Regions from separate parts of the Streptomyces sp. NPDC090021 genome, predicted to be linked through region 1. Evidence: riboswitches for the same ligand, from Rfam matches in the RefSeq annotation. Region 1 holds a riboswitch; the other holds the start of a gene.

Region 1 (5,720 bases):
ACCCAGCGCGAGAGCAGCAGGACGAGGGCCAGCACGGCGGCGGCGCCCAGCGAGGCGGCCAGGACGACGCCCACGCGCCCGAGCCCGGCCAGGTCTCCGGTGAAGCTGCCGGCGACCCCGCCGGTGCCGACCACCACCGCGGCGACACCCATACTGGCGCCCGAGCTCACCCCGAGGGAGAACGGGTCGGCCAGCGCGTTGCGGAACAGGGTCTGCATCTGCACGCCCGCCACCGCCAGAGCGGCGCCGACGGCGGTGGCGGTCAGCGCGCGCGGCAGCCGGACCTGCTCGACGATCACCGTCCAGCGCGGGTCCTCGGCGGTGCCGCCGAACAGGATGCGTACCACCTCCGCGACCGGCACCGGGTGGGAGCCGGTGGCGATGGTGAGGACGAAGAGGGCGGCGGTGCCGGCCGCGAGGGCGAGGACGACGGCCAGGCGCCGCCGCCCCGGCCGCGGCGCCCGGGGGGTGTCGGGGGCGTCCGGGGCGGATGCGGCGGCCGGCGCGGTTGCCGTGTGCGTCGTCACGCCTTGGGCACCGGCTGGTAGAAGGTGAAGGTGTGGTCCTTCGCCTGGTCCGGGTGCATCAGGGCGAAGAGGTCGGCGAGGACCAGGTCCGGGCGCAGCACGCCGCGCTCGAAGTAGTCGTTGCCGCCGCCGGGGCCGAGCGCCTTGGTGTTTGTCCAGACCGCACCGCCGGAGAGGGCCTTCAACTGCCCGTACCGGTTGTCCGCCTTCACCGCGTCGGCGGTGGACTTCCACTTCTGGTCGGCGACCCAGACGGGAGCCTCGCCGCCCTTGGCGTACACGGCCTCGAAGTTCAGCTGGACGTTGCCGGTGCCCGGCTCGCCGGCCCAGGGGTAGGTGCCGCCCGCGTCCTTGATCAGCTGGGCGGCGTAGCTGCCGCCGGCGGGCATGTACCAGGTGCCCTGGTACATCGTGCCGGGGAGAACGTCGACGGTCTTGCCGTCCTTGACCGCCTGTGCGCCCTTCTCGGCGACCTTCCGGTAGTCGGTCTCGATGGTGTCGAAGACCTCGCCGGCGCGCTGCTCCGCCCCGGTGAGTGCGGCCATCGCCTTGACCCACTCGGCGCGTCCGAGCGGACTGGACTCCAGCCACTCGGCGTTGGCTACGACGGCGATTCCGGCCTGGCGCAGCTTGGGGTACTGCGGGTCGTCGGTGCCCTGGGTCATCAGCACGTCCGGCTTCGCGCCGATGACCGTCTCGGCGTTGAGGGTACGGTCCTTGGCGTACTCGGTGACCTTGCCCGCCTTCACCCGCTCGATCACCTGGGCGGAGGAGACGGTCGCGGTGCTCGCCACCCCCGTCAGCACGTCGAGCGTGCCGGTCTCGGTCAGCAGCGGAAGGTGGGTGGTGGAGGCGGAGTACAGGCTCTTGACCGGAACCGTGACCTGCTGCGCGGATGCCAGCTCACCGGTCAGCTCCGGATTCGGCGCACCGCACTTGACCAGCACGTACGACTCGGGCTTGCCCTTGGGGAAAGGCTCGTTGACGGTGAGGACCTGGTAGCTCTTCTCGTACCGGAGCGTGAAGTTCTTGGCGTGCTCCACCGTCGACTTGACGGGGAAGTAGTCCTTGGCCGGGTCGAAGTCCTTGATGCACCCCTCCCCGGCGACCTGGGTCTTGGCGTCGGCGGGCGGGCCGGGCTCGCCCCCGCACGCCGTGAGCGTGAGAGCGGCGGCGAGGAAGGCCACCGCGGTGGCCGGTCGGCGAGCAGGCATGGCGGATCGTACGGACAAGGTGACTCCTGGTGACATGCGTGGACAGTGCGCAGCGCCGGTATGGCGGGCGCGTGATGCGGCGTACGGGAAGGAACCCGCTGGGGGAGGGGGTCGTCAGAACCTGAGGAGGGAACGGGCGCGGGAATCAACCCGGGCAGGCCGGCTCCAAAGAACCACAGGCGGCGCGAAGCCGCCCCCACGCATACGCAGGCACACGAGTGCCACCGCCTCTCCTGGGGAAATCCGCCCCGTACATCGAGGTGCGACGGCGTGAGTCTCCTGACTCGGGATCACAGCTTCTCCGGCCTTCCCGCCCCCGGTTGGGGCGGTGGCCATGGGTGGAGTCGCTCCCCCTACACAGTGGCGGTACCGTGCCGGAATCTCACCGGCTTCCTCGTTCCGCCGTCGCTTGTCGGACGGAAGCATCGCAGAACCGGCCACGGCCCCGCCAGACCCACAACTGTGCGACCAGCCACAGAGCGCGGTCGTCGGACCCGGGAGGGCGCCCGCCCGGAGTCTCGGCCGGACCATCGCGACGCACGTTCCGCCTCGGGGAGCCTGTGGCACGCGGAGGGTGCGGCAGACCCGGAGAGGTCCGGACAACGACGAAGGCCCAGGTCTGTGACCTGGGCCTTCGTATCTGAGCGGATGACGGGAATCGAACCCGCGCTATAAGCTTGGGAATCACCCGGCACTTGACCGTCTGCATGGCTGTTGCCCTGGGAAACGCTGCTTACGATGGCAGTCTCGAGGTCTCTGGAAACGTCTCTGCTGACCGCCGGATACCGTCTCTACTGGCACGTTGTGGCATGGCCCGTAAGGGAGATGGCAGGGAGCGGGCTTGCCGCACTGCGGTGCCGCAGCGAGTTCCAGTGCCGCCGTGCCCGGTCCCCCACCCGATCGACGATCACCGCCACCGCGGCGGGCGGCACGGTGAGCGAGAAGACGATCAGGCCGAATCCACTGCCACTGCATGGCATGCTTCCTCGGTTCGTGTGCTGGCACGTGGACTGGTCGGGTTGGTTAGGGTTGTCCCGAACGTAAGATCGGTTAAGCGGGCTTTGGTGCGCCTTCTGCCGGCGAGATGCTCTCGGGGGATGGGCGTTGCTGACATATCACGAGGTCATGACCACCGACTTCGGTCTTCTCGATACCGCCGCGACGGGGTGGGACAAGGTCGCCGAGGAACTGAAGAAGGTCGAAGGACGCTACAAGAGTGCCGTCCTGCCCATCACAACCGGCTCCGGCTGGGTGGGCGTCTCGGCAATCGCCGCCAACCGCCGGTTCGTCGGGACCCACTACGAGTATCTGGCGGCGCAGACCCAGGCGAAGGCCACCGCCAAGGTGCTGCGCGCGGGGCGTGAGCGATTCGCTGAGCTGAAGAAGATCCTTGAATCCGCCCGCGCGGACGCTGTGGCTGCGGGCATGAAGGTGTCGGAGCAGGGCCGTGTCGCCTACGGCTACGACCGACTGACCGGTCAGGAGCGCGCCGACCTCCAGGCGGATTCCAAGGCCCTCCAGAGTGTCAAGGAGAACGAAGGGGCCTGGGCCGAGTACATCGATGCCTGCGTGAAGTCTTTCGACGAGGCGGACAAGGACCTCAAGGCGTCCCTGGAGACCGTGGTCACGGACGCCATCGGCGGCGGAAACGCGAACGATATGACCTTCGGCAGCGGATTCAACGGCCAGGCGAAGGGCGACATGATCGCGGCCGCCCCGCCGAAGGCCGAGGATGAGGTCTCACTCGACCTCAGCGGCCTGCTGATGGACCCGAAGAAGGAAACGCTGAGCATGTGGTCGGCGCGCGCCCAGGGTGACATCGTCGCCAGACTCTCGGGCAACCCGGAGTGGGGCAGGCTCTACTCCCGTTACGTGTCAGGTGCCGTCTCCCTCGCCGCCTTCGCCAGGGCGACCGGTATCACGGTCCCCGGCGCGTTCGCCCTGATCCAGGCCTACCGCAAGCCCGGAACCCTGCTGAACGCGCCGGGCACACTGACCGCGCGGCTCATCGGCGGTAGCCCGAACATTCCCGGTGCCGCCAATGCCCTGAACGCCTCCTCTGCCGCCCGATCGGTTCTCGGCGGCTCCAATGCGGTGGCTGCGCAGTACGGCTCGTACATGAAGAACGGCGCGCTCATCACGCCCACGACTGCAGCCCAGGCGAACCTCATCACGGTCGCCGAGAGCGGCGGGCTGGCCAATGCGGCCAAGGCGGCCGGTGCCATGCGGGGGCTCGGCATCGTCGGGTCCGCGGGTGCGACGCTCTACGGAGTTGCGAACCTCTCCACCTACGACTCGGAGAAGATAGCCAACAACCCCGACAAGTTCGCCTCCGACCTGACGGGTACAGCGTTCAACGCGACCCTGACCGCCGCGATGGTCGCGCCGAACCCGGTCACGGTGGGCCTGGCCGTCGGCACGGGTGTGATCTATGCGGGTGCCCTTGCCTGGGAGAACCGGGAGAACATCGCCGACGCGTGGAACACGTCCACCGACTGGGTGGGGGACAAGGCGGAGGATCTTGGGAAGGGAATCGCATCAGGCGCGAGCAAGGTCGGCAAGTTCCTCAACCCCTTCGACTAGGAGCACGCATTGACCACATCGTTCGAGATGAGAGAAATACGGGACGAGCGGCGCGCGCTTCACTGGTCCACCACCTCGGAGGAGTTCGGTGACATCAAGGTGTGCTACCCGGCGGACATCCGCCCCGCGACGGGAACGGGCGCCAGGGCAGAAGGCAGCGCGATTCCGACCACGCTCCTGATCGGCTGGTCCATCTTCGAGGACAAGCCGCGGTTGAACGGTGCCCACCTCTGGGTGGACGGTCAGGAGGTGAAGCTGCGGCGGAATCGATGGGCGGTCCGCCGGAAAGGGCGCGCCCTTCGCATGACGCACGACGGAACCGAATACCGGTGCAGCGCGATCAGCCGGAAACGGTACGTCCTCACGCGGCCCGGACTCGCCGTAACGGTCACCGACTCGGGGATCGGTACGAAGCGGCGCCGCCTGCGGGTGGTGATCGACGGCGCCGCCGTGCCGGTCGACGTGTCCCTGGCGGTGCTCTTCGCCGGTGTCAACCGCTCGCACCTGACTATGGGCGGCGCCTTCCGCGCCGGCTTCTCAACGGTCTTCAACCTCTGGGCCGACAACGCAGCACGGAGCTGACTGATGCCTTCCTACGACAGCGCCCGATCCCGCTTCCGGCTGGCCCAGGACCACCTGGCGCTGCTGACCCACATGGTGAGCGGGGAGCCGCTGCCAGCCGGTTACGGCGCCGCCGCTGCCGAACTCCAGCACTCCGGGCTCGTGAGCGAGACGGGAGAGGTCTCCGTCCAGCTCGTTCCTCTGCTGGAGACTCTGGCCGCACCCGAGGTGGCGATCAGCGCGGAGGTGATCGGCCAGCAGGGTGTGCTGAACCACGGGCTGGTGGTCGGTGAGACGTACGTCTTCTCGCACGAGGAATGGCCGGGGCAGCGCGAGGTCGAGTATGCGCAGGTCGAGCCGAAACTGCTCGTATGGTCGCTGGCCCTTCTGGTGAACCTGCGGCAGGCCGATGCGCTCGATGTCGCGGTGCCGTACATAGAGACGTCCATCGGGACGATGGACGCAGGGCTCGCCGCCCTGGACGGCCCGGCGGACGACGATGCGCCCGAGCGGGTCCAGCGTGCCTTGGCCGAAGCGGGAAACCTCACCGAGCCCGCCTTGTCCCTCTTCTCCCACTTGCTCACCGAACTGCGTGTGCACTGGCGTCTCACCTCGGCGTGGCATGGCCGGGACGGCGGGCAGCTGACGGTCGGTGTGCGCGGGTTCGGTATCTGGGACTGCGGCCCGCTCGGCTACTGGCACCGGGAATCCCCGTCCGAGCCGGTGCACGAGGGCCAGGTGGGACCGGACAGCCCTCTGGTGCTCCGTCCGGTGGGCAGCAAGCGCATCTGGGAGATGATGGCCGACCTCCTCCCCGGTGAGAGCGACAGGTGAG
Region 2 (5,720 bases), on a different contig from region 1:
GCTTCCACGCCCTGGTCTCCTCGGGCACCACCCCGAAGATGATCCAGAAGGAGACCCAGGTCCGCATGATCGGCTACGGCGCCATGCTGACCGAGTCGTTCGTCGCCGTCATGGCGATCATCGCGGCCTGCATCATCGAGCCGGGCCTGTTCTTCGCGGTGAACTCCCCCGGCGGGGTCATCGGCACCACGGTCGAGTCCGCCTCGCAGGCGGTGACGAACTTCGGCTTCGCCATCTCGCCCGAGGCGCTCACCCAGGCCGCCAAGGACGTCGAGGAAGCCAGCCTGCTGTCCCGTACCGGCGGCGCGCCGACCTTCGCACTCGGAATGTCGGAGATCTTCTCCTCCGTCGTCGGCGGCGCCGGGATGAAGGCCTTTTGGTACCACTTCGCCATCATGTTCGAGGCCCTCTTCATCCTGACGACGCTCGACGCGGGCACCCGCGTGGGCCGGTTCATGCTCCAGGACACCCTCGGCAACGTCCACAAGCCCTTCAAGGACGTCAGCTGGAAGCCCGGCGTGTGGTTCGCGAGCGCGATCGTCGTCGGTGCGTGGGGCTACTTCCTGTGGGTCGGCATCAAGGACCCGCTGGGCGGGATCAACCAGCTCTTCCCGCTGTTCGGCATCGCCAACCAGCTGCTGGCCGCGGTCGCACTGGCCGTCTGCACCACGCTGCTGGTCAAGTCCGGCCGGCTCAAGTGGGCCTGGGTGACGGGCGTCCCGCTGGTCTGGGACGCCACGGTGACCCTCACCGCCAGCTACCAGAAGGTCTTCTCCGAGGACGTGAAGGTCGGCTTCTTCGCCCAGCGCGACAAGTACCAGGCGGGCATCGACGCCGACAAGGTGCTGGCCCCGGCGAAGAACATGGACGACATGCACACGATCGTCACCAACGCCACGGTGGACGGCGTGCTGTGCGCCCTCTTCGCGGCCCTGATCATCGTGGTCCTCGCGGACGCGCTGCGGACCTGCGTCAAGGCCGTTCGCGACCCCGGATCGGCGGAGCTGTCGGAGGTCCCGTGGACCGAGTCGAAGATCGTCGCCCCGGCGGGCCTGATCGCCACCCCCGAGGAGCGGGCCCAGCTCGCCGCCGCAGGGGCGGACCGCGACTCCGGCGGCGGGCAGGTCAAGGAGCCGGTGGGGTGAGCACCGTACGCAGCATGCTGGCCAGGGCCCGGTTCTACGTACGGGAGTTCTCCGGGGAGGCCGCCTACGACCGGTACGTGGCCCACGCCCGCTCCCACGACCCGGACGCGGAGGTCCTCACCCGCCGCGCCTTCGAACGCGCCCGCACCGACGCCCGCGAGGCGGACCCCCGCGAGGGCTTCCGCTGCTGCTGAAGCGCTCGAAGGGCCCCGCAGCCTCTCGGCGGGGCCCTTCTGCGTTGCTCAGCGCACCCAGTCCTTGAGGACCTCGGTCTGAAGGGTGATGCCGACGGGGTCGGGGAGCGCGATGTCCGTTCCATAGGGCACGATGTGGATGCTCTCGTACCGCTGGCCGTTGGTCTGGCTGTAGACGGAGACCTTGCACTTGGCCCGGTCGATCAGCAGGTACAAGGGGATGCCGGTCTCCGCGTAGGCACGGGGCTTCTCGACGTGATCCCGCCGGACGGTGTCGGAGTCCCACGAAGTCACCTCGACGGCCATGAGGATCGGAGCGGGGTCGACCCAGTCGCCCTGTCCCGCGAAGGCCTTGGAAGGGGCCAGCACCGCGTCCGGGATGGCCCTGCCCTCGCGATAAGCCTGTGCCTTGATCCCCTGCCCCCCGTGGAGCCAGAGCTCCGGCCGGTGCTGCAGGAAGATCCGCGTCAACCACTGGATGATCATCTGGTGGTCGCCGTCCGGCATGGCCTTGCTCCTGATGACTCCGTCGATGAACTCAAGTCGCGTGCCTTCTCGCTCACGAGCGGCTATGCGCGCGACAGCCTCGAAGTCCTCGGTCAGCATGTGGGGCCTGTCGGTCATCACGGTCATGCCTCGCTCACCTTCCTCGACGGTGCTGCCTCCGACGATAGCGCCGCCCGCCGGAGGCGTCCTGCACACTCGACCGCATGGACATGGTGATCAGAACGGCGGTGCCCGCCGACCACGAGACGCTGGGCGAGATCACGGCTCAGGCCTACCTCGCCGACGGGCACCTGGACTTCAACGAGGACGACCCGTACCTGCACGTGCTGCGCGACGTGGCCGGGCGGGCCGCCCGGGCCGAGGTGCTCGTCGCCGAGCACGACGGGCAGGTGCTCGGCGGCGTGACCTTCGCCGCACCCGGCAGCCCGCTCGCCGACATCGCCGGCCCCGACGAGGCCGAGTTCCGGATGCTCGCGGTGGCCCACGCGGCCCGCGGCCGGGGCGTCGGCGAGGCCCTGGTGCGGGCTTGCGTCGAGCGGGCGCGGGCGATCGAGGGCGTCACGGGCCTCGTGCTCTCCACCCAGCACAGCATGGCCGGGGCCCACCGGATCTACGTACGACTGGGCTTCGAGCGCACACCGGAACGGGACTGGGCACCCATCGAAGGCCTGAAACTCCTTACGTACCGACTCAAGCTGTAGCCACGCCGACACTACATGTTGGGGGTGCCGCACAAGGGCGCCCCCACATGTATGCTCATGCCTGCTGTCGCCGCAGGGGAATCCGGTGGGAATCCGGAACTGTCCCGCAACGGTATGAAGTGTCCGGCATCCGGACGCCAAGTCCGATGACCTGCCGTCAGCGCGCCCGGGTCGACCGAACCGGGTGCCGACACGTCCGGGCCTCGCGGTTGGGCCGGTGGACGCCATGCGGTGTGCCCGTTCCTGCCACGCCCGCATGCGCCCGCGCCCGCCCGCCGATGACCGGGCCGAGCGAGGGAGAGCTCCCGCCGTGACCATCGCGCCTTCCGCACCGCGCGCCGAGTCCGTTTCTGGCGACAACACCGAGGGCCCGGGGGCCACGCTGCTGCGTACCCTCACCGAACTGACGGCGGACCTCCCCGACACCGACCCCGGCCGCGTCGCGGCCGCAGCGCTCCGCGGCCGCAGCTCCGCCGCCGACGACGCCGAACTGCGGGGGCTGGCCACCGAGGCCGCCGCGGGCCTCATCTCCGAGGACCCCGCCTACTCCAGGCTCGCCGCCCGCCTGCTGACGCTGGCCGTGCGCGACGAGGCCGCGAGCCAGGGCTCCACCTCCTTCTCCGCCTCCGTCGAGGTCGGCCACCGCGAGGGCCTGATCGCCGACCGCACCGCCGAGTTCGTGCGCGCGCACGCGGCCCGCCTGGACTCGCTGGTCGAGCACACCCTCGCCGAGGGCGCCGACGACCGTTTCGGCTTCTTCGGCCTGCGGACCCTGCACAGCCGCTACCTGCTGCGCCACCCCATCACCCGTCAGGTCATCGAGACCCCGCAGTACTTCATGCTGCGCGTGGCCTGCGGTCTCGCCGCGGACGAGAGCGTCCGGGCCGTCGAGGAAGTCGCCTCGCTGTACCGGCTGATGAGCCGGCTGGACTACCTGCCGTCCTCCCCCACCCTCTTCAACTCCGGCACCCGGCACCCGCAGATGTCCTCCTGCTACCTGCTGGACTCCCCGCTGGACGAGCTCGACTCGATCTACGACCGCTACCACCAGGTCGCGCGCCTGTCGAAGCACGCCGGCGGCATCGGCCTGTCGTACTCCCGCATCCGCGCCCGCGGTTCGCTGATCCGCGGCACCAACGGCCACTCCAACGGCATCGTGCCGTTCCTGAAGACCCTCGACGCCTCCGTCGCCGCCGTGAACCAGGGCGGCCGCCGCAAGGGCGCCGCCGCCGTCTACCTGGAGACCTGGCACGCGGACATCGAGGAGTTCCTGGAGCTCCGCGACAACACCGGTGAGGACCAGCGCCGTACGCACAACCTGAACCTCGCCCACTGGGTGCCGGACGAGTTCATGCGCCGCGTGAACGCCGACGCCGAGTGGTCGCTGTTCTCGCCGGCCGACGTCCCCGAGCTGGTCGACCTGTGGGGCGACGCGTTCGACGCCGCCTACCGCAAGGCCGAGGCCGACGGCCTGGCCCGCAAGACCATGCCCGCCCGCGACCTGTACGGCCGGATGATGCGTACCCTCGCGCAGACCGGCCAGGGCTGGATGACCTTCAAGGACGCCTCCAACCGCACGGCCAACCAGACCGCCGAGCCGGGTACCGTCGTCCACTCCTCGAACCTGTGCACCGAGATCATCGAGGTCACCAACGACGGCGAGACGGCCGTCTGCAACCTCGGCTCGGTCAACCTGGGTGCCTTCGTGCTCCCGGAGACGGGCGAGATCGACTGGGAGCGCCTGGACGAGACCGTCCGCACCGCGGTGACCTTCCTCGACCGCGTGGTGGACATCAACTTCTACCCGACCGAGCAGGCCGGCCGTTCCAACGCCCGCTGGCGCCCGGTGGGCCTGGGCGCGATGGGCCTCCAGGACGTCTTCTTCAAGCTGAAGCTGCCCTTCGACTCCCCCGCGGCCAAGGCCCTGTCGACCAGGCTCTCCGAGCGCATCATGCTGGCCGCGTACGAGGCCTCCTGCGACCTCGCCGAGCGCAGCGGCCCGCTGCCGGCCTGGGAGCAGACCCGCACCGCGCGCGGCGTCCTGCACCCGGATCACTACGACACCGGGCTGAACTGGCCGGAGCGCTGGGAGGCGCTGCGCGCCCGCGTCGCCGAGACCGGCATGCGCAACTCCCTGCTCCTCGCCATCGCCCCGACGGCCACGATCGCCTCGATCGCCGGCGTGTACGAGTGCATCGAGCCGCAGGTCTCCAACCTGTTCAAGCGCGAGACGCTGTCGGGCGAGTTCCTCCAGGTGAACGGCTACCTGGTGGAGGAGCTGAAGCAGCTCGGCGTGTGGGACGCCCAGACCCGTGAGGCGCTGCGCGACTCCTCGGGCTCGGTGCAGGGCTTCGGCTGGATCCCGGCGGAGGTGCGCGAGCTGTACCGCACGGCGTGGGAGATCCCGCAGCGCGGCCTGATCGACATGGCGGCGGCCCGTACGCCGTTCCTGGACCAGTCGCAGTCGCTGAACCTGTTCCTGGAGACGCCCACCATCGGCAAGCTCAGCTCGATGTACGCGTACGCCTGGAAGCAGGGCCTGAAGACCACGTACTACCTGCGCTCGCGCCCGGCGACGAAGATCGCCCGCGCCGCCCAGGCCGCCACCGCCGCTCCGGTGGCGCTCCCGCAGGCCGTCGACGCCGAGGCGCTGGCCTGCTCCCTTGAGAACCCCGAGTCCTGCGAGGCCTGCCAGTAATGAGCTCCGCCCACCCGTCACCCGACCACCGCCCCTCGACGACGGCACTTCGTGCCGACACCTCTGGAGGCAAGAACCTCCTGGACCCGGGCTTCGAGCTGACGCTCCGGCCGATGCGCTACCCGGACTTCTACGAGCGCTACCGGGACGCGATCAAGAACACGTGGACGGTGGAGGAGGTCGACCTCCACTCGGACGTCGCGGACCTCGCGAAGCTGACGCCCGCCGAGCAGCACATGATCGGCCGGCTGGTCGCGTTCTTCGCGACGGGCGACTCGATCGTCGCGAACAACCTGGTGCTGACGCTGTACAAGCACATCAACTCCCCGGAGGCGCGTCTGTACCTGTCGCGCCAGCTGTTCGAGGAGGCCGTGCACGTCCAGTTCTACCTGACGCTGCTCGACACCTACCTGCCCAACCCGGAGGACCGCGCGGCGGCCTTCGACGCGGTGGAGAACATCCCCTCCATCCGTGA

Evidence for each region. Region 1 has a riboswitch for cobalamin ahead of ACIPXC_RS15140 (ABC transporter substrate-binding protein). Riboswitches for the same ligand answer to the same signal wherever they lie in the genome.
Region 2: linked by a shared signal. The riboswitch ahead of ACIPXC_RS16250 (ribonucleoside-diphosphate reductase subunit alpha) and the one ahead of ACIPXC_RS15140 (ABC transporter substrate-binding protein) in region 1 are both predicted to bind cobalamin.

Annotation. Positions count from the first base shown of each region.
Region 1 is NZ_JBIVFO010000016.1:74,780-80,499, forward strand. It holds gene ACIPXC_RS15135 (FecCD family ABC transporter permease) at 1-527, opposite strand, end outside; gene ACIPXC_RS15140 (ABC transporter substrate-binding protein) at 524-1,741, opposite strand; cobalamin riboswitch at 1,993-2,178, opposite strand; gene ACIPXC_RS15145 (hypothetical protein) at 2,867-4,324, shown strand; gene ACIPXC_RS15150 (hypothetical protein) at 4,334-4,906, shown strand; gene ACIPXC_RS15155 (hypothetical protein) at 4,910-5,719, shown strand.
Region 2 is NZ_JBIVFO010000017.1:133,596-139,315, reverse strand. It holds gene ACIPXC_RS16270 (carbon starvation CstA family protein) at 1-1,145, shown strand, start outside; gene ACIPXC_RS16265 (YbdD/YjiX family protein) at 1,160-1,339, shown strand; gene ACIPXC_RS16260 (Uma2 family endonuclease) at 1,388-1,972, opposite strand; gene ACIPXC_RS16255 (GNAT family N-acetyltransferase) at 2,050-2,547, shown strand; cobalamin riboswitch at 2,592-2,721, shown strand; gene ACIPXC_RS16250 (ribonucleoside-diphosphate reductase subunit alpha) at 2,858-5,245, shown strand; gene ACIPXC_RS16245 (ribonucleotide-diphosphate reductase subunit beta) at 5,245-5,720, shown strand, end outside.